DNA from 4 places in the Anaerobacillus sp. ABR4_321 genome. Region 1 is predicted to be linked to each of the others. Evidence: riboswitches for the same ligand, from Rfam matches in the RefSeq annotation. Region 1 holds a riboswitch; each other region holds the start of a gene.
The links. Region 1 has a riboswitch for S-adenosylmethionine ahead of metK (methionine adenosyltransferase). Riboswitches for the same ligand answer to the same signal wherever they lie in the genome.
Positions count from the first base shown of each region.

Region 2: another riboswitch for S-adenosylmethionine. It lies ahead of ACXADT_RS06255 (MetQ/NlpA family ABC transporter substrate-binding protein); the one in region 1 lies ahead of metK (methionine adenosyltransferase).
Region 3: another riboswitch for S-adenosylmethionine. It lies ahead of ACXADT_RS07470 (methionine ABC transporter ATP-binding protein); the one in region 1 lies ahead of metK (methionine adenosyltransferase).
Region 4: another riboswitch for S-adenosylmethionine. It lies ahead of ACXADT_RS02190 (LLM class flavin-dependent oxidoreductase); the one in region 1 lies ahead of metK (methionine adenosyltransferase).

Region 1 is NZ_JBSWTK010000001.1:1,685,946-1,690,950, forward strand. Features, by position in the region: gene ACXADT_RS08685 (ABC transporter substrate-binding protein) at 1-475, opposite strand, end outside; gene pckA (phosphoenolpyruvate carboxykinase (ATP)) at 606-2,195, opposite strand; SAM riboswitch class I at 2,412-2,522, shown strand; gene metK (methionine adenosyltransferase) at 2,720-3,916, shown strand; gene ACXADT_RS08700 (MSMEG_1061 family FMN-dependent PPOX-type flavoprotein) at 4,085-4,705, shown strand; gene ACXADT_RS08705 (nucleotide sugar dehydrogenase) at 4,697-5,005, opposite strand, start outside.
Region 2 is NZ_JBSWTK010000001.1:1,186,061-1,191,065, forward strand. Features, by position in the region: gene ACXADT_RS06240 (amidohydrolase family protein) at 1-91, opposite strand, end outside; gene ACXADT_RS06245 (DUF3899 domain-containing protein) at 243-563, shown strand; gene ACXADT_RS06250 (S9 family peptidase) at 586-2,580, shown strand; SAM riboswitch class I at 2,721-2,829, shown strand; gene ACXADT_RS06255 (MetQ/NlpA family ABC transporter substrate-binding protein) at 3,000-3,806, shown strand; gene ACXADT_RS06260 (methionine ABC transporter ATP-binding protein) at 3,829-4,863, shown strand; gene ACXADT_RS06265 (methionine ABC transporter permease) at 4,853-5,005, shown strand, end outside.
Region 3 is NZ_JBSWTK010000001.1:1,436,101-1,441,105, reverse strand. Features, by position in the region: gene ACXADT_RS07490 (carboxymuconolactone decarboxylase family protein) at 1-193, opposite strand, end outside; gene ACXADT_RS07485 (L-lactate dehydrogenase) at 356-1,306, shown strand; gene ACXADT_RS07480 (MetQ/NlpA family ABC transporter substrate-binding protein) at 1,349-2,191, opposite strand; gene ACXADT_RS07475 (methionine ABC transporter permease) at 2,215-2,883, opposite strand; gene ACXADT_RS07470 (methionine ABC transporter ATP-binding protein) at 2,876-3,898, opposite strand; SAM riboswitch class I at 4,015-4,124, opposite strand; gene leuD (3-isopropylmalate dehydratase small subunit) at 4,365-4,946, opposite strand; gene leuC (3-isopropylmalate dehydratase large subunit) at 4,959-5,005, opposite strand, start outside.
Region 4 is NZ_JBSWTK010000001.1:407,175-412,179, forward strand. Features, by position in the region: gene ACXADT_RS02185 (methionine ABC transporter ATP-binding protein) at 1-550, opposite strand, end outside; gene ACXADT_RS02190 (LLM class flavin-dependent oxidoreductase) at 547-1,935, opposite strand; SAM riboswitch class I at 2,018-2,119, opposite strand; SAM riboswitch class I at 2,265-2,370, shown strand; gene ACXADT_RS02195 (acyl-CoA dehydrogenase family protein) at 2,455-3,597, shown strand; gene ssuE (NADPH-dependent FMN reductase) at 3,646-4,176, shown strand; gene ACXADT_RS02205 (DEAD/DEAH box helicase) at 4,563-5,005, opposite strand, start outside.

The DNA.
Region 1 (5,005 bases):
TGCCTTTTTCCTTCAGAACGAACTCTCCTGCCATCTGAGGCATTCCACCTTTACGCTGACCAAGAAATGTACTTCCTTTTACATCGACCCATTTAAAATGCTCCATCGCCTTCCTTGAAACAAGAAAAGTGCCATCAGTTTGTGTGAGTTGCGCAAAATTAATTACTGGATCAGAAGTCCCTTGAGCATACACATAGATAGAGGTTTCAGATCCTACGAGTGCGATGTCTGCTCCATCAGATAAGAGCGTCGTCATGGTTTTGTCTCCACCCCATGTGGTGGTTAGTTCAACATTGATTCCATGCTTCTCAAATATCCCTTCAGACAATGCAACATATTGAGGAGCATAGAAGATGGAGCGGGTTACCTCGGCAACTCTTACCGTGTTATCACTGTTATTACTACATGCAGACATAAGAAAAAGTGAACATATTGCGATAAATATGATCGTTTTCGTGATCCAGCCTTTTGGCATTTGAATAACCTCCTGTTGCCATTCAAAATAGGCACATTGAAATACTATAGCTTATGTAGAAAGCATCATTGTGTGTTTGCCTACAAGCAACAGGAAATAAAAAAAGCACCCGCTGAGGGTGCTTTTTGAATTATAGGTTAATAGTAGGTCCTGCGTTTTTAATCTCATCTGAAACGTTTGAGAATTTCTCAAAGTTTTTCACGAACTGAGTCGCAAGTTCTTTTGCTTTCTCATCATATTTATCTTTGTCATTCCATGTTTGCCTCGGTTGAAGAACTTCTGCAGGAACCCCTGGGCAATGGGCAGGAACATGTAAACCGAAGATCGGATCTTTTTTCGTTTCGACACTGTCGAGCTCTCCATTAAGAGCAGCATGAACCATCGAACGAGTATAAGAAAGTTTCATACGCTCACCTTCGCCGTAGCTTCCGCCTGACCAGCCTGTGTTTACTAGGAAGACTTCAACATCATGTTCCATGATTTTTTCACCCAGCATTTCTGCATATCGGTGAGCAGGAAGTGGTAGGAACGGTGCACCAAAGCAAGTGGAGAACGTTGCTTGTGGAGACGTAACCCCTCTTTCAGTTCCGGCTAGCTTACTTGTGTAACCAGAAAGGAAGTGGAACATCGCTTGCTCTTTTGTCAGCTTACTGATTGGCGGTAGGACCCCGAAAGCGTCTGCAGTCAAAAAGATAATCGTGTTAGGGTGACCCGCTACGCTCGGAACCGCAATATTAGGAATGGCGTCGATTGGATATGCAGCACGCGTATTTTCAGTTAAACTTGTATCATCATAATCAGGCAGTCTCGAATTGTTGTCTAGTGCAACGTTCTCAAGAACAGTGCCGAATCGAATTGCATCCCAAATTTGAGGCTCTTTTTCTCTAGACAAATTAATACATTTGGCGTAGCAGCCACCTTCGATGTTGAAGACACCGTTCATCGACCAGCCATGTTCATCGTCACCGATCAAGCGACGGTTTGCGTCTGCTGATAGCGTCGTCTTTCCTGTACCTGATAGACCGAAGAAGAGAGCCACATCGCCTTCTTTTCCTACGTTCGCCGAACAGTGCATGGAAAGGATATTTCGCTCAGGTAGTAAGTAGTTCATGACAGTGAAGATCGATTTCTTAATCTCACCTGCATACTCAGTGCCACCGATTAAGACGGTACGTTTTTCAAATGAAATAATAATGAACGTTTCTGAATTCGTGCCATCTTTGTCTGGGTTAGCTTGAAAACCAGGTGCAGAAATGACAGTGAACTCTGCTTCATGTCCTTTTAATTCAGATTCATTTGGGCGGATGAAAAGCTGATGTGCGAACAAGTTGTGCCATGCATATTCATTGATAACCTGGATGGGTAGTCTTGCTGATTGGTCTGCTCCAGCGAACCCTTTGAAAACATAAAGATCTTTTTTCTCTCCCAGGTAATCCAGAACCTTAGTGTAAAGGCTTTCAAAATGTTCTGAAGAGATAGACTGGTTTGTTTTCCAGTTGATTTTGTCTTTTGTTGATTCTTCACGGACAATGAACTTGTCCTCTGGAGAACGTCCAGTGTATTTGCCTGTTTCAACACGAAGAGCGCCAGTGGATGTTAATGTTCCCTCTTTCATCGATAGTGAACGTTCTACCAGTTCAGAAACTGATAAATTAACATGCGGATTATTCTTATTTAAAATGGCATCCAAAAGTGGTGAAGAGAAGGAAGCTGTTTTCATACGTTAAACCCATCCTTTATAATAAAATTTCATCAAGATCTTTTCTGAACTTGTTTAACTCAAAATTAGTATAACACATTCATTTAATTATTCTATACTAATCTATGGATTTTTCCTTGAAAAGTGAAAAAAAGGTGAATGACCTTTCTAATTAGGGCTTGTGTCATTAGATTGACAGAGAAAGCGAACTACGATATTATATTTCGAGAATGGATACTCTTATCCCGAGTAAGCGGAGGGACAGGCCCTATGAAGCTCAGCAACCAACTCCTCATATAGTGGATTAAGGTGCTAACCTGCAAGACTTATTGTCTTGGAAGATAAGAGGCGAAAGGCAAGAGACTTCAGCTCCTTTCCCTTTATGATGAAGGAAAGGGCTTTTTTATTGTCGTTTTTGGAAAAAAGCGTAATATTACCGTTTATTATTGAATTCGATGTCTCGTTTCGACAACACTATTAGGGAAATGAGTACCGTATCCATTACACTATATTAAATAGGAATGAATCCTTAAGGAGGTACTTAAGTGAGTAATCGTCGTTTGTTTACTTCTGAATCAGTAACTGAGGGGCATCCAGATAAAATATCAGACCAAATTTCTGATGCGATTCTGGATGATATTCTTGCGCACGACCCTAATGCGCGCGTTGCATGTGAAACTACAGTCACGACTGGACTAGTGTTGGTTTCCGGAGAGATCACTACATCTCACTATGTAGATATTCCGAAAGTCGTTCGTGAAACGGTCCAATCGATTGGATACACACGTGCTAAATATGGTTTTGACGCTGAAACATGTGCAGTCCTTTCATCGATCGATGAACAGTCAGCTGATATTGCTGCTGGTGTGAACGTGGCTTTAGAAGCACGTGAAGGCCAAATGTCTGACGATGAGATTGAATCGATTGGTGCTGGTGACCAGGGGTTGATGTTTGGGTATGCTTGTAATGAAACTCCTGAACTTATGCCTCTACCGATTTCTTTAGCTCATAAGTTGGCACGTCGTTTAAGCGAAGTAAGAAAAGAGGAAATCCTACCTTATCTTCGTCCGGATGGCAAAACCCAGGTTACAGTAGAATATGATGAAGAAGGTAAGCCGGTACGTATCGATACGATCGTTGTCTCTACACAGCATCATCCAGAAGTTTCGCTTGAGCAAATTCAACGAAATATTAAAGAGCACGTCGTTAAACCTGTTGTTTCTCCAGAATTGATCGATGAAGATACAAAGTATTTCATTAATCCTACTGGTCGCTTTGTAATCGGTGGACCTCAAGGTGACGCAGGGTTAACAGGGCGTAAGATCATCGTGGATACTTACGGCGGATATGCACGTCATGGTGGTGGCGCATTCTCAGGTAAGGATGCTACAAAGGTTGACCGTTCAGCGGCTTATGCAGCGCGCTACGTAGCTAAAAATATCGTAGCAGCAAAACTTGCTGATCGTTGTGAAGTACAGTTGGCTTATGCGATTGGAGTAGCTCAACCTGTATCGATTTCGATCGACACGTTTGGCACTGGAACCGTATCTGAAGAGAAGCTAGTACAACTGGTGCGAGATAACTTCGACCTACGTCCAGCAGGGATCATCAAGATGTTAGATCTGCGACGCCCAATTTACAAGCAAACGGCTGCTTACGGCCATTTTGGACGTACAGACATCGAATTACCATGGGAGTACACTGATAAAGCAGAAGCTCTTAAAAAGGGTGCTAACCAATAAAATAGTAAGCCTATGAGGCCTAGCAAGCTGTCGAGATATGCTCGACAGCTTTTTTGTGCGGTTTAAGTAGCGTAAAAGTTATATAACGTCATATGACAGAACTACCCAACGCGCAAAAGCCATTTAATGGTAAACTTGAAATAGTTGAGATTTAGTTAGGGGGCTACCATGTCAGACGTTTTTGGACAGAAAGTTGAATCGCTAGAAGAGTTACGATCAATTGGAGGAGAGCCGGGGAAGTTAGCTGCCAACAAGGTGATCAACTTCTTAGATGATAACTGTGAACGATTTATCTCACATTCACCTTTCTTAACAATCGCTACAGCATCTCATTCGGGAAGCGATGTATCCCCGAGGGGAGACCAACCAGGATTTGTGAAAGTGATCGATAAAAAACACCTTCTAATCCCGGAAAGGCCGGGGAACAAACGGATGGACTCCCTACTGAATATTTTGGAGAACCCCAATGTAGGGTTGTTATTTCTTGTTCCAGGCAGGGAGGAAAGCCTTAGAATCAACGGTAAAGCGAGTATCGTTAAAGAGGAAGGCTTACTTAAAGACTGCGAGGCATTTGGGAATATTCCTTCTTTAGGAATAGGAGTCGAAGTGGTCGAATGTTTTATTCATTGTGGAAAAGCATTAAAGCGTTCTCATCTTTTTAAGCAAGACTATTGGCCGAATACAGAAAAGTTACCAAGTGCCGCAAAGATGCTCGCAGACCATGCGAAGCTTGAAAGCAATTCTGTTAGCAAGACCTTGAGGGAAAGTTACTCACAGCGCCTATATTGACTGTTGAACAGAAATGGCTCCTAACCCCTTATAAATGTTTGGTCTTCCGATAGAGCAATAAATTAGGTCATGCTCATTGGCGATCTTTCTTGCTTCTTCCAACGTGAATAAGTTATGTCCATCCACGAGTAAAGGCAATCTTTGACGTTTCACCACTTGACCCCAATCAACATTCTGAATAAGGGGTAATTCGGTTAATAATAGCAAAGCATCACAGTTTGAAACAGTATCGTTCATCAACGAACGGTACTGGCTCGAGTGGTGATGTTCCATAGAAGGATCAAAGAATCTAACTTCGGC
Region 2 (5,005 bases), 500 kb from region 1:
CTAAATGCTTGGTAGCCTGTAAGGTGATGGACTTCCATGCATCTGACGGATCCATCCCATGCTTAACTGCGAGTACAGCCCTTTGAAGCAAGTTTTCGATTCTTACGACAGGGTGATCAGGTTAAAAATGTACAAAGGTGCTCCCTCCTTCAAAAGGTTATGTATTCACTGAACCTTGTTGCCGTCATTGCGATAATCACGAGCCTCCACATCTGCTTGGACGCTGTTACGTAGTGGCGATCATGTTTTGGTTTATTCAAGGCGACGCTATTCAATTTGCTAATCGTTCATTTTATTGGGGGATTATTGCGCTAACGGTTGGAACGATTTTAGTGGTGTTAAAAAGTGGCTTCCTAACCTTATTGTTCGAAGGTTATTCTAAGATCCACCGAATGATCGTGCCCCGGTCACGCTCCATGGAACGTGTCGATGAGCAGGTGAAGAGGGACCCGATTTTTACAGATTGGAAGGAACGAGTGCTCATAAGTGGAATTCTTATATGTTACGGAGCAGGCACCGGACTTACAGGAATGTCAGTAGCAGGTGTATTTCTATTTATTTGAAACGATGAGGAGAGGTGTTTAGATGAAAACAAAGATAGAGAAAGAGAATCTCCAGGCAACGTCACTATATGACCTGGTATTTGTAGGAGACCCTCAGCTTTCTCCTGACGGTAAAAAAGTGATCTATGTGAAGAAAAAAATTACTGAGGATCGAGAGTATGCTTCTTATCTCGTCATGATCGATCGTGAGAGTGGTGAAGAAGTGGCCTGGACATCTCCCGGGTCTCGGCATCTTGATTCTTCTCCAAGATGGTCTCCTGATGGAAAGGAAATCGCGTTTGTTTCAAACCGTTCGGGAGAAAATCAAATATGGACCATATCTGCTTTCGGAGGTGAAGCCGAACAGGTAACCTTTCTAAAAAATGGAGCAAGTCGTCCGGTGTGGAAACCTGACGGGACTGAACTTCTCGTAATGAGTGAGAGCACCCCTAGAGGTGAAGATGAGAAGGATGAAAAAAGCAAGAAAGCACTCGTCGTCGAAGAATTGCATTACAAAGCAGATGGAAAAGGTTTTCTTAATGGGAAACATACACAGATCGTCGTAATCGATCGAAAGACTGGGGACGAAAACTGGGTGACGGATGCTGACCTGAATCACTCGGACGCTAGCTGGTCTCCTGATGGTAAACAGATTGCATACGTAAGAAGTAGACGGGAAGAGAAAGGTTCATATGTCCAATCGGATCTATTTATTCAGAATCTTGAAGAGGGACGTGAAGCTGAGCGGCTTAATTCTGAAGGAAGTAGTTTCATAGCTCCACGATGGTCTCCAGATGGTTCATCACTATCTTTCATTGGACATAATTTTGAGTATGAGAGTGCGACGCTAAATAAAGTTTGGACAGTTAAGATTGAATCGAAAACCTTTACGTGCCTTACAGAAACAATCGACCTCGAGTGTTCAGATGTTCTCATTTCAGATCTCCATTGGGGAATTGAGCCGTCTGGAGCGGTGTGGAACGAAGACGGCAAGACACTCTATTTCCTTGCGAGTGAACATGGAAACACAGGAATTTATTCTATTCATCTAGATGGCACCCTTCGACAAATAGCGGGGGGTGACAGGCACCACTACGCACTTCACTTAGCGGGTGGTGAAGCTGCGGTAGCGATCAGTGATCCGGTGGATGTTGGTGATATCTATACGCTATCCTTAGAAGGAGAAAGCTCGATAGAAAGAATCACTTCCTGTAATGAAGAGGTGTTGAGTGCGGATTCGCTTTCCACTCCACAACCGTACACCTATGAAAGCAGAGATGGACTGAACATACAGGGGTGGATCATGAAACCGACTTCCTTCGAGGAAGGGAAGCAGTATCCAACAGTTTTAGAAATTCATGGCGGTCCCCACATGATGTATGGGAATTCATTCATGCACGAATTTCAGCTTCTTGCATCAAGAGGATATGCAGTAGTCTATACGAATCCTCGCGGTAGTCAAGGATATGGTCAGGAGTTCGTGAATGGATGCCGTGGCGACTATGGTGGCGGCGACTATGACGATGTCATGGCAGGGATAGAAGCAGCTGTCGCGCAAACGAGCTTCATAGATTCTGAGAAATTGTTCGTTACAGGCGGCAGCTATGGCGGGTTCATGACGAACTGGATCGTTGGCAAAACAAATGTGTTCAAAGCGGCTGTAACGCAGCGCTCGATCTCGAACTGGTTAAGTTTCTACGGAGTAAGCGACATAGGGTATTTCTTCACAAAGTGGGAAGTGGGAGCTGACCTCGATGAAGATCCAACAAAGCTATGGGATCATTCACCGTTGAAATATGTCGATCAAATCAAAACACCGCTTCTTATTCTCCACAGCGAACAGGACTACCGATGCCCGATCGAGCAAGGTGAGCAGTTATTCATTGCGTTGAAGCACCGTGAGAAGAAGACGAAGTTTGTGAGATTCCCAGAATCAGATCACAACCTTTCAAGAAACGGACATCCTGAGTTAAGGGTAGAGCGATTGAACCATCTGGTCGGCTGGTTTGATGAACACCTCGAAAGCGAGAAAAATTAATCGACATAATGTGAGAGGTGACAGGCACCGCATCGGTACCACGTCGGTACCACGTCGGTACCACGTCGAAAAAGCCCTTGACGTTCGGTGAGTGAGGTACTATACTGTTGAGAATAGTTAAACAATATGAATAATTCAAACTCTTATCAAGAGTGGCGGAGGGACTGGCCCATTGACGCCCGGCAACCATCTCAGTTCGTGAGAAAGGTGCTAATTCCAGCAAACGAGCGATCGTTTGAAAGATGAGAGAGAGTTACATAGTGCAAAACACCCAACTCTCTCTGTTCATCAGAGAGAGTTTTTTCGTTTATGGGGTTTGAAACAAAGGAGGGAACCGACGCTCTAGTGTTATCGTACGCTTACGTAATTTAGTGCAAAGACGCTTTAAATGACTATAGGAGAGAAAGGGAGTTAGGAGAATGAAGAAACTATCGCTACTAGTAGGTGCATTATTATTAATCATCACAGCTGGGTGTTCTGGCAGTGCAGAGTCAGGTGATTCAAATGAAGGGCCGCTAAAGGTAGGGGTAACAGCAGGTCCGCATGAAGATGTCATGAAGAAAGTAAAAGAAGTTGCTGAGAAAGATGGTTTCGAGATCGATGTCGTGGCGTTCAACGATTACGTTATGCCAAACAAGGCTCTTGATGAAGGGGAGCTCGATGCGAATGTTTTTCAGCACGAACCGTATTTAAATGATTTTGTAGAAGAGCGTGGGATGGAGTTATCTAAGGTTGCGACGACGATTAATTTTCCGATGGGCATCTATTCCGATCAATATGAGAACCTTGATAATTTGAAGAAAGGTGACAAAGTAGGACTACCGAATCACTCTACTGGAGAACCCCGAGCTCTCATGTTGTTTGAAGAAGCAGGGATCATTGAATTAAAAGACGGTGTAGGTGTTGAAGCAACGATTAAGGATATTGAGAAGAACCCGTTGAATCTTGAGTTTGTTCCTCTTGAAGCATCGCAGATTCCAAGACAGCTAGGTGAGCTTGCCATCGCTGCGATCAACACGAACTATGCGATGGAAAGCGGTCGGGTTCCAACTGAAGATTCTCTCGTAATGGAACCGGAAGATTCTCCTTGGGTGAACGTAATCGCAACAAAAACCGATAATAAAGACGACGAGAGAATCAATAAACTAGTGGACTATTATCAGTCAGATGAAGTTAAGAAGTTTATTAAAGAAGAATTCAACGGCTCAGTCATAGCATCCTGGTAATTTCGGTAAAGGAGAGAAGGAAATGATACGACTAGAAAATATCTCAAAAGCGTTTCAAACCGGAACTACTGTTACGAAGGCTCTGGATAGCGTTGACCTTAACGTTGAAAAAGGAAAGATCTATGGTGTGATCGGTTATAGTGGCGCTGGTAAAAGTACCCTCGTTCGAACGGTCAATCTGTTAGAGAGACCAACAGAAGGGAAAGTGTTCATTAATGATGTAGAGTTAACCGGTCTATCAGCTGGCAAGTTAAAGAAAACACGTCAGCGAATCGGAATGATCTTTCAGTCGTTCAATCTATTAAAAACGGGGACGGTTTATCAAAATATCGCCATCCCCCTTAAGCTCACTGGCGTTTCAAAAAAGGAAATCGATTCGCGTGTAAGAAAGTATCTACAGATTGTAGGACTAGAAGATAAGCGGGACGTGTATCCTGGACAGCTCTCAGGTGGACAGAAACAAAGAGTAGCGATTGCACGCGCGCTAGCGCATGAGCCAGAAGTTCTTCTTTGTGACGAAGCAACGAGCGCGCTCGATCCTGACACAACTGAGTCGATTTTATCTTTACTAGAGGAAATCAACCAGGAGTTCGGACTAACGATTTTACTCATTACACATGAAATGCACGTGGTTCAAAAGATTTGTCATGAAGTGGCCGTGATGGAAAACGGACGCATCATTGAACAAGGACCAGTTGTTGATCTATTTAGTAGACCAATGACGCCTACGACAAAACGATTCGTACAATCGCTGTTTCAAGATGACGTTCCTGAATCCCTCGTGAAGAAGCTTGAGTCGAAGGGACAAATCGTGACGCTTTCCTTCGTAGGAGAATCGTCAGGAAAGCCTGCACTTGCCCTCCTTAGTAAAAACTTTGATATTTATCCATCTATTCTTGCAGGGAATATCACGCAGCTTAAGAATCAACCTTTTGGTAGATTAGTCGTTCATCTTGAAGGAGAAGATTCAGAAACGAAGAGAGCGGTTATGTTTTTAGAAGAACGAGGAATTTTTGTAGAAGGGTATGTACCGGAGGTGAACGCGCATGTCAGCTAAGATTTCGGAATTTATCGATCTATGGGGCGCGGATATTTGGAGTGCGATCATCGAAACGTTCCAGATGGTAGGGATCTCGCTGTTAATTTCAGTGCTGTTAGGACTACCACTCGGTGTGCTTCTCGTGCTAACAAGACCTGGG
Region 3 (5,005 bases), 250 kb from region 1:
AGAAAATCGAGATCCCAAGTGCAATCATCTGCTTTTCCTTCTTACTAACGGCACCCTCTCTAAAACAAGCTTCTGTAAATGCATTATACTTCTTTGCTATTTGGGGCATTTTCTCAGTAAAGACTCCAAGGCCTTCTTTGTAATCATGCAATGCTGTTTGTGCAAAATTTGTATTTTGTTGTTCCTGCGTCACGTCACATTCCTCCTTCAATTATTCAGAGTTAGTATGAGAAGACAATCACAATGCTATCCATAAATTTGAAGAGAAAAAATTAAAGGTTGTGTGAGAATTATCACATTAATGGAGGGAATAGTTCTTTACTATGTAACTATAAGAGCTAAAGGAGTGGATGATATGTTTGAAGGTAAAACAACACGAGTCGTTGTGATTGGAACAGGGTTCGTAGGGACTAGCTATGCATTTTCTTTACTTAATCAAGAAGTTGCAAATGAGCTCGTATTGATCGATGCCAATAAAGAGAAAGCTGAAGGAGAAGCAAGGGACCTTAATCATGGCCTTCCTTTTGGTGCGCAGATGAAAATTTGGGCAGGTGATTATAGTGACTGTCGTGATGCAGATATCGTCGTCATTGCGGCTGGAGCGAACCAAGCGCCAGGTGAAACAAGGTTAGATTTAATTGATAAAAACACCAAAATCTTCAAAACAATCGTGACGAACGTGATGTCTTACAATTTTGATGGAATTTTTATTGTCGCTACAAATCCAGTTGATATCCTAAGCTATGCAACTTGGAAGTTCTCTGGCCTCCCGAAAGAAAGGGTTATCGGATCAGGGACAATTCTTGATACTGCAAGATTTAGATATTTATTAGGGGAATACTTTGATGTAGATTCTAGAAATGTTCATGGATACATTTTAGGTGAACACGGAGATACTGAATTACCTGTGTGGAGCCACACAACGATCGGCAGCAGGCCCGTTCTTTCACTAATCAAAGATACCTCTGAAGGAAAAGCAGAACTTGATGCCCTGTTTGCAGATGTGCGTGATGCAGCCTACCACATCATCAATCGTAAAGGTGCGACACATTTCGGTATTGCGATGGGATTACTTCGATTAACCAAAGCCATCTTGCGTAACGAAAATTCTATTCTTACTATATCCACTCTATTAGAAGGTGAATACGGTTTAGAAGATCTCTATATTGGCGTTCCAGCAATCGTCAATAGAAATGGTATTCGAGAAGTCATTGAACTCGATCTCACTCCTCATGAAACTGAACAGCTTCAACACTCTGCAAAAACGCTTACTGACGCTATGAAACCGGTCCTTCTTCATAAATAGCACTAATAAAAAGGTTCTCCACAAAGGAGAACCTTTTTTGCTTTATTCATTTACTGGTACGACTGCTCCATCATATTCTTCTTTAATGAAGGTTTGAATTTCTTCTGAGCGTAGAACCTCAACAAGCGTTTTTACAGCTTCGTTACTTTCATCACCTTTGTTCACGGTGATCACGTTCACGTATGGAGAGTCCGAACCTTCAAGTGCTATTGCGTCTTCTTGTGGATTTAATCCAGCATCGATCGCATAGTTCGTGTTGATCATAACAGCATCGCCTTCACCTTGCTTATAGATCTGAGGAAGAAGGGAAGCTTCTACGTTTGTTTTAAAGGTAAGGTCTTTTGGATTTTCAGCGATATCTTCAACTTGTGCATCTGTTGGATCGATACCTTCTTTAATCTTGATCAAACCTTTCGCTTCTAACAATTGAAGCATACGACCGTGGTCTGATACAGAGTTACTCATGATGATTTCTGCACCTTTAGGAAGTGCATCAAGGTTTTCATATTCCTGTGAATAGACACCGATCGGCTCGATATGAATCCCACCAGCGTTTACGAAATCATAGTTATCGTTTTCTTCCATTTGTAGCTCCATATAAGGCACTGTTTGGAAGTAGTTCGCATCTAACTCACCATTAGCGAGAGTTTTGTTCGGAAGAATGTAATCCTGGAAGCGCTCGATTTCAAGAGTAATTCCTTCTTCCTCAAGAAGCGGCTGTGCTTTTTCTAGAATTTCAGCGTGTGGAACGTTTGATGCACCAACAACTAGTTTCGTTTCTTCACTTTCTGATCCTGAGCCTTCACTGTTTCCACCGTTATTTGCTCCACAAGCCGCTAGAGCTGCAAGAGCAACAACTGACAAAAGTAGTAATAGTTTTTTCATGGTTTCTCTCTCCTTTTTTTATCTTATCTTTTATCCATAGCTCGCGTTGTAACATCTCCGATAACCTGAAGAACTGCTACAATAGCGAGAATTAATACAGTTGCGACAAGCGTCACGTCGGGATTATTTCGTTGGAAACCATCTAGATATGCAAGATCTCCTAATCCTCCAGCCCCAACGACACCTGCCATCGCTGTATAGCTCACTAGAGCGATCGCAGTTACTGTTATTCCTGAAATCAATGCTGGCATCGCTTCAGGAAGCAGTACTTTAAAAATAATCTGGCCATTCGTAGCCCCCATCGCTTGGGATGCTTCGATCACTCCCCTGTCTACTTCTCTTAGAGCGATTTCGACCATTCGTGCGTAAAATGGGGCAGCCCCTGCAATAAGTGCTGGCAATGCAGCATTAGCTCCCAGCATCGTACCAACAATATATACAGATAATGGGATAAGCAAAATAATTAATATGATGAATGGAATCGAACGGAACAGGTTTACAATCCCTGCAACAAAACCGTTAATATATCGATTTTCCCAGACGTTTCCCTTTGAAGTTAAGAAAAGCAGCAGGCCGAGTCCAATGCCGAGTATAAACGTTGCGAACACAGAGATCGCGGTCATGTAGATCGTTTGTAATGCCGCTTCCCACATATCTTCCCAACGCACGTTAGGAAATAGTGAACTAAGCATTTGGAATCACCTCCACTTCTACTTTCTGCTCACGTGCATAGCTCAGTGCTTTGTCGATAGCAGATTGTTCACCTTTTAGTAAGACCGATAGCTTACCATAAGGACCATCCTGCGTATGGGTGACCTTCCCTTGAATGATGTTCACTTCGATCTGAAACTCTCTGATTAACTTCGTTACGAGAGGTGACCCCGTAGCTCCTTTTACAAAAGTAAATTGTACGAGTGTCCCTTCTGCACCTTCAGTAAGATGTGAAATCGATTCTTTCATTTCCTCTGGCTCACTCAGCTGGTTTACAAAATCACGGGTGATCGGCTGCTTGGGATGATGGAAAATATCAAGTACTGGACCTTCTTCAACAACACTGCCACCTTCCATGACCGCAACACGATGACAAATCTTTCTGATCACGTGCATTTCATGAGTGATCAACACGATCGTTAGTCCTAGCTCTTTATTAATTTTCTTTAATAGGTCGAGAATACTATCTGTGGTCTTCGGATCCAGGGCCGATGTCGCTTCGTCACAGAGTAACACTTTAGGGTTATTAGCAAGTGCCCGCGCAATCCCAACTCGCTGCTTTTGACCACCACTTAGTTGAGATGGGTACGCATCTTCTCTCCCGGATAACCCAACGAGGTTGATCAACTCGTCCACTCGAGCTTTTCTTTTCTCTTTCGGCACGCCCGATATTTCAAGCGGGAACGCAATATTTTCTTTTACAGTACGTGACCAGAGAATATTAAAATGCTGAAAAATCATTCCGATTTCTTGTCTTGCTAGACGAAGTTCCTTGTTATTCAACTTAGATAATGCTTTGTCATCTACTGTTACGCTGCCATCAGTTGGTCGCTCAAGTAGATTTAACATGCGGATAAGTGTACTCTTTCCAGCGCCACTATATCCGATAACTCCGAAAATTTCGCCTTTTTCAATTGTAAGATCAGTATTCTTCACCGCTTCTACTGGTCCAGAGGCTGCAAAGAACGTCTTCTTTATACCTTTTAACTCAATCATTTGCACACTTCCTTTTACCTTACGATGTCCCATCACAATAGGTTGATTTTAAAACCTTTTGAAATAAAAAATGCCTTTCCGCTATGAGCAGAAAGGCACTTGAAATCGATGTCTTTCTCTCATTTCTCAAAGCATCTGCTTTGCAGGAATTGGCACCTTCTCAAACACGCTGTTTGACGGTTGCCGGGCTTCATAGGGCCAGTCCCTCCACCTCTCTGAATAAGAGATATTTAGTTATTAACACGTTACTCTAGTTAAGTACTAAATCGAATTCTAGCATGGGACTTTTAGTGTGTCAATCGATGAGTAAAAAGTCCGAATTTTTAAATAAAACCAGCTGCCAGAGTTTCAACTACTCCTCTAAAGTCAGCCCTCTTTTCTGACAGCGTAAAAGCGCTGCAATCCATACAGCGCTCGCGCCAATGATTCAGTTGTATCTCTATACGGATCAAACATGCTCTCTTATTTACGCTCTTTGATTTTCATACTGCTCGATTTTATCCTCAAGAGAGAGGGTTCTAGATACTTCGTCCCACCCGTTCAACAACATTTCCTTCCAATAGGGATCGATTTCAAACGATACGTGCAGCCCATCATTATCACTAATAGATTGGTTTTCGAGTTGAACAGTGAGTGAATAACCTTCGCTTGCCTTTGTAAATAATTCTGCAACGGTTTCTTGAGGAAGAGCGATTGGAAGGATACCGTTTTTCACACAGTTGTTGAAAAAGATATCTGCGAAGCTTGGTGCGATGATCACTCTAAATCCGTAGTCTAATAGGGCCCATGGAGCATGTTCTCTCGATGAACCGCAGCCGAAGTTTTTACCCGCTACTAGGATTGAAGCCGACCTGTATTGCTCTTCATTTAAAGAGAAATCAGACCGTGCGATTCCATCGTCATCGAAACGCCAATGATAGAACAAGAACTGTCCAAATCCCTGTCGCTCGATCCGTTTCAGAAATTGCTTTGGTATTATTTGATCAGTGTCCACATTCACCTTTTCAAGAGGATAAACGACACCTGTATATTCATTGATAGGTTCCATGATTTCACTCCTTTACACGACAGGCTGCTTCATTTTTCTTGCATCTGTAAATTTGCCTT
Region 4 (5,005 bases), 1.3 Mb from region 1:
CTTTCAGCAATGAAAGAATGGATTTTGTCGTGTTAGGATCTAGCGCTGACGTCGCCTCGTCACACAGCAACACCTTCGGATCATTTGCTAAAGCCCGCGCGATACTCACCCTTTGCTTCTGACCACCGCTCAACTGTGACGGGTATTTCCCCTTCTGATCAGAAAGGTCGACTACGCTCAATAAATGATCGACCTTTTCACCGATCTGCTTTTTACTAACTCCGGCAGCGAGAAGGGCAAATGCGACGTTCTCATAGACTGTTTTTGAAGCAACCAAATAGAATCCTTGAAAAATCATTCCGATCGATTGCCTTGCTTTTCGAAGCTCTTTATTCGATAGCGATAGCAAGTCGATTCCGTCAACGTGAACGGACCCTGTCGTTGGCCTTTCCAAAGCATTAATAAACCGTAAGAGCGTACTTTTACCCGCTCCGCTATACCCAACGATTCCGTAGATCTCTCCCTTTTCTACACGAAGAGAAACGTTATCGACAGCAACGATCTTGTCCTTCTTTCCATACTCTTTCGTAATCTCTCTTAGTTCGATCATTGCACGACTTCCTTACGATAAGCATAGTTTTTTCCTGGATGGTCGTCTGGCAGTCTTGCGTCTTTGTTGAAGAGCTTTTCACGCAGCGTACCTTCTTGATAATCCTTTTTATAAAGACCACGCTTCTGTAGTTCTGGTACGACTAATTCTACGAAAGCTTCCAAGTCTCCAGGCGTTACGAGGTGGTTCAAATTAAATCCGTCTACTCCTGAAGCTTCGAATTGAAATTGAATCGCATCCGCTACATCAGAAGGGTTACCAACGATCACGCTGTTGCGGTCGATCGATTCAAAGCGATTCAACACCTCTCTTACCGTCAGCTTTTTCGGCGCATCCTTCGTCAACGTTGCCGCTTTATACTGTCCACCTTCTGTTGATTTCTTATATTCAAACGGCTCATCAAGGTCCATCTCTTCAAACTCTGCTACATCATAGCCACTCGCACCGTATTGAGCCTTTGCTGCATCAGCACTCCATAGCTTGTTGTACGCCTCAAACTTCGCCTCCGCTTCCTCTGTCGTTTCACCTACGATCACACTTAAAAACGAGAAAATTTTCACGTGATCCGGATTTCTTCCATGCTTGACGGCACGCTCACGAATATCATCGGCATAGTAGTGGATTCGCTCAGGAGTCGGTCCTCCGACAAACACGCACTCCGCATGCTTTGAGGCGAATTCTCGCCCTTTCTCTGATGTCCCAGCTTGATAGATCACAGGCGTTCGCTGTGGAGACGGTTCACTAAGATGCGGTCCTTCAACACTGAAATAGTGACCTTCATGATTGATTTCATGAACTTTGCTCGGCTCAACAAGCGTATCAGCCTCCAGATCTTCAACCACAGCACCATCCTCCCAGCTGCTTTCCCACAATTTGTAGGACACGTCCATATACTCATGAGCGATATCATAACGCTCATCATGACGAATCATCTTCTCAAGTCCGAAGTTGCGTGCCGCATTCGGTAAATAAGAGGTAACGACGTTCCAGGCAACTCGCCCTTTTGTTAGATGATCGAGCGTCGAAAATCTGCGCGCATTTCCAAAAGGTGCTTCGTACGTCGTGCTGACTGTAACGGCGAAGGAAAGGTGCTCGGTCACACTCGCCATCGCAGGGACAAGAAGCGCGGGATCATTGATTGGCACTTGCAATCCATCACGGATTGAAGGATTCTTACTCTTTTGGTACACATCATAAACACCAAGAACATCTGCAAAGAAGACCGCATCGAACTTCCCTTTCTCTAATGTCTTAGCAAGGTCGATCCAGTAGTCTAAGTCTTTGTATTTCTGATGACGCTGACTTTCTGGATGCTTCCATAGCCCATGTGAATTGTGCATCGAACTGTTCATGTCGAACGCATTCAAAATGATTTGTTTACTCATCTCCCTCAACCTCCACTCTTTTTTAAAACATAAAAAAGCCTCTTCATAAGAAAAGAAGAGGCCGTGAAAAAGCAACTGTCTTTTCTTATCCTTCAAGCATCGCTTGCTGGAATTGGCACAGTACTCAAACGAGTCTGTTGCCGAGGCTTCAAAGGGCCAGTCCCTCCACCTCTCTTGATAAGAAAGTTTGTTTTATTGAATTTAACGATGAATATACAGCACCGATCGATTCCCTGTCAACAAAAAATCAAAAAATTATTTCTTTTCTAATTACTTGTTGACATTGCGTTTATTTGTCCGTATTCTATTCTTTAACGCACTACCGCATACATTTATCTAGAGTCAGGGGAGGAATCTGGTCCAACGATCCTGCAGCAACCGCTTATCTTAAGCAAGGTGCTCATTCCAGCAGACTTTTTGTCTGAAAGATGAAGCTTGTATGGTTCGAATGTTGATGAGCCTAAGTCTACTTTCAGCTGAAAGTAGACTTTTTTTGTATAGAGAAAAAGGAGGATACTGATGCCATTTGCAACTGAAAAGCAGCCTGATTTGAAGGAAGAACTCACTGAACTCGTTGAACTTTTTAAAAGTAGATCAGCAAAATATGATGAAGAAGAAAGGTTTCCTTACGAGAACTTCGAAGATTTAAAGGCGAGGAACTTTTTATCATTCACTGTACCAAAAGAATATGGAGGCTCTGGTCTTAACTTGTACGAGTTCTTGAAAGTTCAAGAACAGCTCGCATCAGGTGATGGTCCGACGGCACTTTCCCTCGGCTGGCAGCTTGGCGTTATTTTAGAAATCGCTGAATCGCGAGCGTGGGATGAAGCGGTTTTCGAAAAAGTGTGCCACTTGATCGTAAACGAAAAAGCGCTTCTCAACCTTGCGCAAACTGAAAAAGCGACCGGTAGCCCTTCACGCGGCGGAATTCCTCAAACGACTGCTACAAAAACGCCGGAGGGCTGGATCATCAATGGGCGAAAATCCTTTACGTCAATGGCCGTGGCGCTTGATTACTCAATCGTAACAGCTGACGTTGATCAATCCGGTAAGAAAGGGTTTGTCCTGATCGATCACAAACTTGAAGGCGTACAAGTTGAGGAAACGTGGGACAGTATCTCCATGAAAGGGACAAAGAGTGATGATCTCGTGCTACATAACGTCCACGTTAAACCTGAAGATCTATTGGTAATTGAGGAGAACCACAAGGCATCTCCGAAAGGATGGTACCTGCAGATTCCAGCCGTTTACCTTGGCATCGCCTCTTCAGCCATGGACTACACGGTCGAATTCGCCTCCTCCTTCTCCCCTTCAACACTTCCTGGTCCGATCAAAGACGTGCCAGAAGTAAGGAGAAAGATCGGCGAGATGCAGTTAGAGCTATTCAACGCGCGAGAAGTTCTTTATGCTGTCGCAAAGAGATGGAGTGAAAACCCTGAAGAGCGTCCGCATATGGGAGCGGACTTAGCAGCAGTGAAGCATATCGTAACAAATAGTGCGAACCGAGTCGTAGATTTAGCGATGCGCGTGGTCGGTGCTAGAAGCCTGTCTGCCAGCAACCCATTACAGCGCCATTTCCGAAACGTACGAGCAGGGCTTCATAACCCGCCGACAGACGATGCGATTGTGTATAGTCTTGCGAACAGTGTGTTTGCTGACTAAGTATGTGTAAGAAAAATGTGATGACACTAGTTTAGGAGCGTGAAAACGATGAGCAATGTTGTACTTATTTACGGAGGAAACTCCCTTCAATCGAGACTAAAAGGAATTAAAGACTATGCGGAAAGTTATTTAAAGGAGCACTCGATCTCCTATGAATCAATCAATGTAATCGACTTACCCGCTACCGATTTAATCACCGCTAACTTTAGCAGCGCTACGATCCTAGAAGCGAATGAAAAAGTAGAAAAAGCGGATGCTGTTATTATTTTAACGCCTGTTTATAAAGCTTCTTATACAGGGATATTGAAGACGTATCTCGATCTTCTGCCTCAAAAAGGATTGAAAGGAAAAGCGGTTCTCCCAATGATGATCGGTGGATCGTTCGGGCATCTCCTTGCGATCGATTATGCGCTTAAGCCTGTACTCTCTTCTCTTGGAGCGACGAACCTCCTGAGCGGTGCTTATGTGATTGATCAGCATGTTCAGCGTGGTGAGGGGAATGAGTTTATTTTGGATGAAGAGGCGAAGGAGCGGTTGAGCGGTAACTTGGAGACGTTGGTGGAGGAATTAAAGAAATAAAAAAAGAGAAGACGAACATTCTGTTCGTCTTCTCTTTAGATTTATAGAACGTAGGATGATGCAATATAGCTAAGTGAATTGATTGTTTGGGACATTGTCACTTCCCATACAAATTCACCGAGTTATATTATTACATCATGCCGCCCATGGATTCTCATATGCAAATAAAGCAAAATAGCACCTAGTTTAATTGGGAAAGGCAACTTTTAGAAGGCTCAAACCCAATACCATAAACAGAAGGATATAATCATAAATGAACAATTGTATGCCAAGAAGTGTGTCATTTTACTTTGTTACAGAATTGCCTATGAGCATATCAAATAGACATGCTCAATATTAGCTTTTAAGCTTACCAAAGTTTCTTGCAGATATTCTTCTAAACATTTTCATTGGACTTCAATTTTATTAAATAGTATTTCAAATTTAGCACCTGCATTCTGCACCTGGGACCAGGTATTGCTTAATATATATATAAGAGGAATAATTCCTTCGTCATCTTGATGCCCCAATGTTACACTCTCAAACTTCCTTAGAGAAAGCATATTGCTAAGTAAAGCCCAAACGTACACTTCCCCTTCTTGATCTTGTTGTATATCCTTTATAAGATCCCATAGTTCAGCTGGAGAAAGGTTAGGATTATTCTTTAACGTAGTAATTCTTTTTCGTTCTACTTTGTATCTGCTTTGTTTCCATGTTCTTTCCCATTTTGAAAAGTTAGGCCGTTCTTCACTTAAGGGATGAACATAATCTAAATTTTTTATGATCTGTGAACATACATCTTGAAATGATGAAGCAGCTATACCTTTTTTTTCTTTCTCGGCTTTTGCAT